DNA from 2 places in the Amycolatopsis sp. 505 genome. Region 2 is predicted to be linked to the other one. Evidence: riboswitches for the same ligand, from Rfam matches in the RefSeq annotation. Region 2 holds a riboswitch; the other holds the start of a gene.
What was found. A riboswitch is a leader RNA that binds a small molecule or an ion and turns the genes downstream of it on or off. The one in region 2 is predicted to bind S-adenosylmethionine.
Positions count from the first base shown of each region.

Region 1: it holds a riboswitch for S-adenosylmethionine, as region 2 does, so the genes downstream of both, thrC (threonine synthase) here and H5965_RS44770 (aminotransferase class V-fold PLP-dependent enzyme) in region 2, are expected to answer to the same signal.

Region 1 covers NZ_JACKQP010000006.1:357,638-361,805, forward strand. The annotation lists gene H5965_RS23570 (ComEC/Rec2 family competence protein) at 1-1,021, shown strand, start outside; gene thrC (threonine synthase) at 1,059-2,324, opposite strand; SAM riboswitch class I at 2,338-2,471, opposite strand; gene holA (DNA polymerase III subunit delta) at 2,620-3,594, shown strand; gene rpsT (30S ribosomal protein S20) at 3,645-3,905, opposite strand.
Region 2 covers NZ_JACKQP010000020.1:83,240-87,407, reverse strand. The annotation lists gene H5965_RS44780 (metalloregulator ArsR/SmtB family transcription factor) at 1-283, shown strand, start outside; gene H5965_RS44775 (potassium/proton antiporter) at 381-1,859, shown strand; SAM riboswitch class IV at 1,938-2,052, shown strand; gene H5965_RS44770 (aminotransferase class V-fold PLP-dependent enzyme) at 2,092-3,417, shown strand; gene H5965_RS44765 (hypothetical protein) at 3,434-4,030, shown strand; gene H5965_RS44760 (hypothetical protein) at 4,035-4,168, shown strand, end outside.

The DNA.
Region 1 (4,168 bases), on a different contig from region 2:
CCCCGAGGCCCGGTGGCTGATCGCGGTGGCCCGGCACGGTGCCCGGGCTCCCGGCGCGGTCATCGCCTGGCCCGGCGGCTGGGTGGGCGGTCTCCTGGCCGCCACCGTCCTGGCGGTGCTGGCGCTCGCGGTCCGGCACCGGAAGGTGCGGGTGCTGATGGCCGTGCTCGTCGCCGGTGCGCTGCTGGTGTTCGTGCCGGTCCGGGTGGTGGCGCCGACGTGGCCGCCGCGGAACTGGGCGATGGTCGAGTGCGACGTCGGCCAAGGCGACGCGGTCGTGCTGGCGACCGCCGAGCCGGGGCGCGCGGTCGTCGTCGATGCCGGGCCCGAGCCGGGGCCGGTCGACGAGTGCCTGCACCGGCTGGCGGTCGACCGGGTTCCGCTGCTGGTGCTGAGCCACCTGCACGCCGACCACATCGGCGGCCTCGCCTCGGTCTTCGACGGTCGCGCGGTCGGTGCGATCGCCGTCGGCCCCGGGCGGTCGCCGGGGTGGGCGTGGCGCCAGGTCGCCGCCGAGGCCGGTCGGCGGGCAGTGCCGCTGGTCGAGCTGAGCCCGGGGGAGCGGCTGGACTGGCCGGGCCTGGCGCTCGACGTCCTCGGTCCCCGTTATGTACCGGCGCGGCAAGACGGGCCGCAGGACGGCACGACGATCAACAACAGCTCGGTGGTGCTCCGAGCGGAAACCACGGCCGGGCGGGTCCTGCTGACCGGCGACGTCGAACTGGCCGCGCAGGCGGACCTGCTGGCCGACATCGGAGATCTGAAGGCGGAGGTGCTGAAGGTGCCCCATCACGGCAGCCGTTACTCGCTGCCGTCGTTCCTCGCGGCGGTGGCCCCGCGGGTGGCGTTGGTCAGCGTGGGGGCGGGAAACACGTACGGCCACCCCAGCAAGTCCACAGTGGACACGCTGGTGGCGCTCGGCGCGCGAGTCACCCGCACCGATTTGGACGGCGACACCGCGGTGGTCACCGGAACGGCGATAGTCCGGCGAGGCGAGCCGCGCGGCCCGCCGCGCCGCTGAGTGCCGGGGCGGGCCCGAAGCCCGCCCCGGCCGGAGCTCAGTAGCCGAGGGCCTCGTTCACGGCCGCGGCCGAGGGCGGCAGGGTGGCCTTGGGGCCGACGTGGTTCTCGATCGCGTCGAGGGTCTTGAGGCCGTCGCCGGTGATCAGCAGGACCGTCTCGGCGTCCGGGTCCAGCTTGCCCGTCTCGACCAGCTTCTTCGCCGTGGCGACGGTGACCCCGCCCGCCGTCTCGGTGAAGATGCCTTCGGTGCGGGCGAGCAGGCGGATGCCCTCGACGACCTCTTCGTCGGAGACGTCCTCGATCGCGCCGCCGGTGCGGTTGACGATGTCGAGCACGTACGGGCCGTCGGCCGGGTTGCCGATCGCCAGCGAACGGGCGATCGTGTCCGGCTTCACCGGCTGGACCACGTCGTGGCCCTCGCGGAACGCGGCCGAGACCGGCGAGCAGCCGGTGGCCTGCGCGCCGAACACCTTGTACGGGCTGGCGTCCACGAGACCGAGCTGACCCAGCTCGCGGAAACCCTTGTCCACCTTGGTCAGCTGCGAACCGGAGGCGATCGGGACGACGATCTGCGGCGGGATGCGCCAGCCGAGCTGCTCGGCGACCTCGAAGGCCAGCGTCTTCGAGCCCTCCGAGTAGTACGGCCGGACGTTCACGTTGACGAACGCCCACTTCGGGTGCTCGCCGGCGAGCTCGGTGGCGAGGCGGTTGACGTCGTCGTAATTGCCGTCGATGGCGAGGAGGTCACCGTCGTACACCGCGGTGGTGAGGATCTTGGCGCGCTCGAGGGTCTTCGGGATCAGCACGACCGACCGCCAGCCGGCGCGGGCCGCGGCGGCGGCCGTCGCGTTGGCCAGGTTGCCGGTCGACGGACACGCGAGCACCTCGAACCCGAACTCGCGGGCGGCGGCCAGCGCGACGGCGACGACGCGGTCCTTGAACGAGTGCGTCGGGTTGCCGGTGTCGTCCTTGACCCACACGCGCTTGAGGCCGAGCGCCTTGGCGAGGCGGTCGGCGCGGACCAGCCGCGTCGCGCCCGGTTCGGTGTTCGGGATCTCTTCGACGTTGGACGGAACCGGAAGGAGCTTCTTGTAGCGCCAGATGTTCTTGGGGCCGGCCTCGATGTCCTCGCGGCGGACGCGGCCGAAGTCGTAGGCGACCTCGAGCGGCGAGAAGTCTTCGGCGGAGACGAACTCCGGGGCGAGCGGCTGCCGGTGGCCCTCTTCCTTCGACACCAGTTCGACGGCGGGACCGAGATCCGGGGTCTTCGTGGTGGAGGTCGTGCCGAGGGTGGCGGTCATCGCGAGGTTCCTTTCCTCATCTGCCCCGCCGAAGCGGGCCGGAATTGGCACCGTGGTCGTCAGCTACCCCGCGATCGCGGGATGACGGGCTGTACGCCGGTTGCCGGGGCTTCGTCGGGCCGTTCCCTCTGCCCCTCTGGATGAGCGGTATTCGGTTGTCGGTGCCGCGCACGCCGGATCGTCCGGGGCGGGCTGCCTCGGCTACACCGTACGACATCGCGCTCGCGCCGTGCCACGGTGGCCGCCCGACATCACCGGAGCGGGGGCATCGGAGCGCAAGTGAGAGGATTCCCGGGTGACCGCGCAAGCCACCGCCCCGACCCCGCTGCAGCTGGTGCTGGGGGAGGAAGAACTGCTGATCGAGCGGGCCGTCCGCGAGACGCTCGCCGCCGCCCGCGCGACGGACCCCACCGCGGAGCTGACCCGCGTCCGGGTGTCCGATCTCACAGCGCCCGAGCTGGCCGAACTGGTCAGCCCGTCGCTGTTCAGCGAGGGCCGGGTGATCGTCCTCGAGTCGGCGCAGGACATCTCGCAGGAGCTGGCCGACGCCGTCGCGAGCTACCTGAAGGACCCGGCGGACGGGGTCGTGCTCGTCGTCGTGCACACCGGCGGTGGCCGCAGCAAGGCCGGCAAGTCGCTCCCGGCCGCGCTGAAGAAGGCCGGCGCCGAGGTCACCGAGTGCCCGAAGCTGACCAAACCGGCCGAGCGGGAGCAGTTCGTGCGCCACGAGGTGCGCCGGGTGGGCGGCAAGATCGACCCGGCCGGGGTGGCCGCCCTCCTCGACGCCGTCGGCTCCGACCTGCGGGAACTCTCCTCGGCGGCGACGCAGCTGGTCGCGGACACGGGCGGGACCGTCGACGCCGACGCGGTCCGCCGCTACCACCGCGGCCGCGCCGACGTCACCGGGTTCGCGGTCGCGGAGAAGGCCGTCAGCGGGGACCGCTCGGCGGCGCTGGAGTCGCTGCGCTGGGCGATGCAGCTGGGTGTCCCGCACGTCCTGGTCGCGGACGCGCTGGCCGACGCGGTCCGCACGATCGCCCGGGTCTCCGGCGCGGGCCGGGGCAACCCGAACCAGCTGGCGGGCGAGCTCGGCATGCCGCCGTGGAAGATCCGCAAGGCGCAGGGCCAGTCCCGCGGCTGGAACCCGGACGGCCTGGCGACGGCGATGCGCGTGGTCGCGCGGCTGAACGCCGAGGTCAAGGGCGCGGCGGCGGACCCGGGCTACGCGCTGGAGCGAGCGGTCCTCGAGGTGGCCGCGGCCAAGGGGTGACATGAAGAAGGCCCCGGCCGAAGCCGGGGCCTTCCCAGAAATCAACCAGCTCAGAGCGCGTTGACGCGCTTGGCGAGCGCCGACTTCTTGTTGGCGGCCTGGTTGGCGTGGATGACGCCCTTCGAGACGGCCTTGTCCAGCTTCTGGGCGGCGTCGCGCTGCAGCTCGACGGCCTTGGCCTTGTCGCCGGCCTCGGCGGCTTCGCGGACCTTGCGGATCGCGGTCTTCACCGAGGACCGGATCGCCTGGTTGCGCTGACGCGCCTTCTCGTTCGTCGTGATGCGCTTGATCTGCGACTTGATGTTGGCCATAGGGCAACTCCTGTTTCACTCGGTGAGATCGCCGCCGCGCTGAAGTGGCCCCGGTGAAACCGGGTTTCCTCCATGACGGAATGCCGCACGGGCAGCGAGCGACCACTCTAACAGCCGGGCCGCGGGCGTCCGGAGCCGGGAGTACGGTGGACGGCGGTAGTGCCTAGGGTTCCGTCGCCGGTCCGCGCTTCCAGCTCGACACAACCAGGACCGGTGGGCCTGGTCCGAGCGGCACCATCGGCGGGCCCGGACGGCCGGTCGTT
Region 2 (4,168 bases):
CGCCGGGCTGGCGCTGACCCCGCGCGGCCGCGACGTCCTGGCGGATCTCGGTGTCCCCGTCGCGGCCGGGCGGCGGCCGCTGCTGCGTGACTGTCTGGATTGGACGGAGCGCCGCGACCACCTCGCCGGCGCCCTGCCCGCCGCGCTGCTCGAGCGGGCGGTCGACGCCGGCTGGGTGGCCCGGGACGGTCACCGCGCGGTCAAGGTGCTGCCGGCAGCGGGGGAGCCGTTCGCCGCGCTCGGTGTCGATCTCGACGCGCTCAGTGGTGTTGCGGCGCCTTAACACACCGGGTGTCCGGCGCCGGGCAGCGGTACACGAACGAGTTAATCCACGTGCCTCACTATTCTGAGAGCCCCACGGCACTCGGGAGGAGGCGGGCATGGACCAGCTTCCCGTGCTGCTCGGCGTCGGCGGCGTCGTCCTCCTCGCGTCCGTGCTGGCCGTGCGCGTGTCGATCCGGCTCGGCCTGCCCTCGCTGCTGCTGTACCTGGGGATCGGCGTCCTGCTGGGCGAAGCCGGCTTCGGCATCCGGTTCGACAACCCCGGCCTGACCCAGTCGCTCGGCCTCGCCGCCCTCGTCATGATCCTCGCCGAAGGCGGGCTGACCACCCGGTGGTCGGCGGTGAAACCCGCGCTGGGCCGCGGGATCGCACTGTCCACAGTGGCCGTCGTGGTGAGCGTTGCGGCCACCGGCGCGGCCCTGCACTGGCTGCTGGGCCTCGACTGGCGGCTGGCGCTGCTGTGGGGCGCGGTGCTCGCCTCGACCGACGCGGCCGCGGTGTTCTCGGTGCTGCGCACGGCCGGGATCGGCAAACGGCTCACCGGCGCGCTCGAACTCGAGTCGGGGATCAACGACGCACCGGCCTACATCGCCGTCGTGGTCCTGGCCGAAGGCACCACTGTGGACTGGACGCTGCCGCTGCTGGTGGTCTACGAGCTGACGGCGGGCCTGGTCATCGGCCTCGCCTTCGGCTGGCTCGGCGGGATCGCGCTGCGCCGGGCCGCGCTGCCGGCGACCGGCCTCTACCCGCTGGCCACGGTCGCGGTGTGCGTCGTCGCCTACTCGTCCGGGCAGCTGCTGCACGCGTCCGGGCTGCTCGCCACCTACGTCGCCGCGCTGGTGCTCGGCAATTCGCGGCTGCCGCACCGGTCGGACACGCTCTCGTTCGCCGAGGGCCTGGGGTGGCTGGCCCAGATCGGGCTGTTCGTGCTGCTCGGGCTGTTCGCCTCGCCGGGCCGGCTGCTCGACGCGATCGTGCCGGGCCTGGTCGCGGGCGCGGTGGTGCTGCTGCTGGCGCGGCCGGTCTCGGTGGTGCTGTCGATGCTGCCGTTCCGCCTGCCGTGGCGGGAACAGGTGTTCCTGTCGTGGGCCGGGCTGCGCGGCGCGGTGCCGATCGTGCTCGCCATGATCCCGTTGTCGCAGGGCCTGCCGGGCGCGCAGCGGCTGGTCGACGCGGTGTTCGTGCTGGTCATCGTGCTGACGCTGGTCCAGGGGGCGACGCTCGGCCCGCTCGCGCGCACGCTCGGGCTGGCCAAGAAGTCCGAAGCGCACGAGATCGAGGTCGACTCCGCGCCGCTGGACGAGCTCGGCGCCGAACTGCTGCAGGTCCGCATCCAGCCGGGGTCGAAGATGCACGGCGTGTACCTGTCCGAGCTGCGGCTGCCGGTCGGGGCGACGATCAGCCTGGTCGTCCGCGACGGCGCCGGGTTCACCCCGCAGAAGACCAGCCGGTTGCAGGAGAACGACCAGCTCCTGGTCGTCACGACGAGCGCGGTCCGCGACGCGGTCGAACGCCGGCTGCGCGCCGTCGACCGGGCCGGCCGCCTGGCCCGCTGGAAGGGCGAATCCGGTCGCTGAGCACGCTCTGTGACCGGCGTCTCAGAATGTGCGACGGGGGTTGGCGCCCGGGCGCGCTCTCGGTTACCTTTCGAACCAGGTCATGAGTGCCAGCGCGAAGCCCCGGCTTGCTGGCCGGCAACCCTCCTACCGCGGTGGGGTGCCCCGGGTGAAGACCGGGCCGGTCGCGCCGTGCGACGGGCAAGCGCGGGCCCCTCGCCGGGGTCCCCCGGATCGCCGAGGAGGCACCCCGATGACTCTCGCCATCGACCGCACCCAGCTCGAAGCCCCTGCCGTTCCCGCCGTCGCCGGGGCGTCGCTGCGGGTTCCGCTGGTGACCGGCGGGGACATCGGCTACGCCAACCTCGACCACGCCGCGAGCGCACCCTGCCTCGACGCCGTCCGCGCGAAGGTCGACGAGTTCCTGCCCTGGTACGCCAGCGTCCACCGCGGCGCCGGCTTCGCGTCGCAGGTCTCCACCAAGCTCTACGAGCGCACCCGCGACGTCCTGCGCCGCTTCGTCGACGCGCGGCGTACCGACACCGTCGTCTTCACCCGCAACACCACCGACTCCTTCAACCTCCTCGCCCGCAGCCTTCCCCGGCACACCACGGTGGTTGTCTTCGACACCGAGCACCACGCCGCGCTGCTGCCGTGGCACGGCCCGAACGTCCGGCGGATCCCGACGCCGCGCACCCGCCTCGCCGCGGTGTCCGCTGTGGACGAAGCACTCGCCGAAGCCCCGCAGGGCCCGCGGCTGGTCGTCGTCACCGGGGCGTCCAATGTGACCGGTGAGCTGCTCCCGGTGGCGGAAATCGCGGCCGTGGCGCGGAAACACGGCGCCCGCATCGCCCTCGACGCCGCCCAGCTGGCCCCGCACCGCCGGATCTCGCTCAAGGAACTCGACGTCGACTACGTCGCGCTGTCCGGCCACAAGCTGTACGCGCCCTTCGGTGCGGGCGCGCTGATCGGGCGTGCCGACTGGCTGCGCGCGGCCCGCCCGTACCTCGCCGGCGGCGGTGCGACCAAGCTCGTCACCGAAGACGCCGTCGTCTGGAACACCGGCCCGGAGCGCCACGAAGCCGGCTCGCCCAACACCGTCGGCGTGTACGCGCTCGGCGTCGCGTGCGAGACCCTCGGCGAAAACTGGGCCGCGATCGAAGACCACGAGCAGGCCCTGCTCGCCCGGCTCCGCAAGGGCCTCGAGAGCATCCCGGGCTGCGCCGAGCTGCGGCTGTTCGACGCGCCGGTCGACCGGGTCGGCACGGTCAGCTTCGTCGTCGACGGCTTCGACCCCGGCTGGCTCGCCGCGGTCCTGTCCGCCGAGTACGGCATCGGCGTCCGCGACGGCGCCTTCTGCGCCCACATCGCGGCCAAGCGCCTGATCGGCCGCACCGGCGGCGACGGGCAGCAGGCGGTCCGCGTCAGCCTCGGCCTCGGCAGCACGGAGGAACACGTCGACCGCGTGCTCCTCGCCCTGCGGCAGATCGTCGCCCGCGGAGCTCGCTGGGAGTACGCGAAGGTGGACGGCCGCTGGGCCCCGGTCGGCGACCCGCGCGAGCTGCCGCCGTTCTGCTGAACGCCAGCCTGGGCCGATGGGGAGAGGGCCGCGTTTCTGGTTTCCGCTGGCACTGCTGGGGTTCGCGCAGCTCGGCTCGGTCGTCGTGCAGCTGCTGTGGCGCCGGAGCCGGGCCGAAAGCGAGTCCGCGAACCTCCTCCTCGCACCGGCGGTCCCGCCCGGCGCGACCGAGTACAGCCGCGCGCAGCGGTGGCCGCTGGACTTCCACGTCGGGGACAGCAGCCTCCCGGCCGGGCCGGTATGGCTGGTCACGCTCGGCGTGGCCGTCCTCGGCACCGCCGTCTGGTACGCGTTCGCCCGGCGGCCGGGCCGGGTGGGGTGGTTCGTCCTCGGCACGATCGCCGCGCTGCTCGCCGTCCCGCTGCTCGACCTGGTCGGGTCCTGGCAGTTCCGCCTCGGCGACGGCCTGCGCGGCCCGCTCCTGGCCACCCTCGGCCTGCTGCTGCTCGCCGCCTGCGAACGCAGCCGGTTCGTCCTGCTGACGACGGTGGCATTCGCCCTGGTCGCCGTGGTGCTCTCGGCGGACACGGCGGGCATGCTGGCCTCGGCGATGATCCTGCTCGCCGCCGCCTTCATCGCCCTGCTGCGGGGAAGCCCGCGCTCGATACCCTGACCCGATGGGGTGTTCACGGCGGTCCTGGTTCCCGCTGGCCGCGCTGGGGTTCGCGCTGATCGTGCTGGTGGCCGTCGACCTGGTCACGGACCGCCCCGAAAGCACGCTGGGGTACCAGCGGTCGCACGGCTTCGCGAC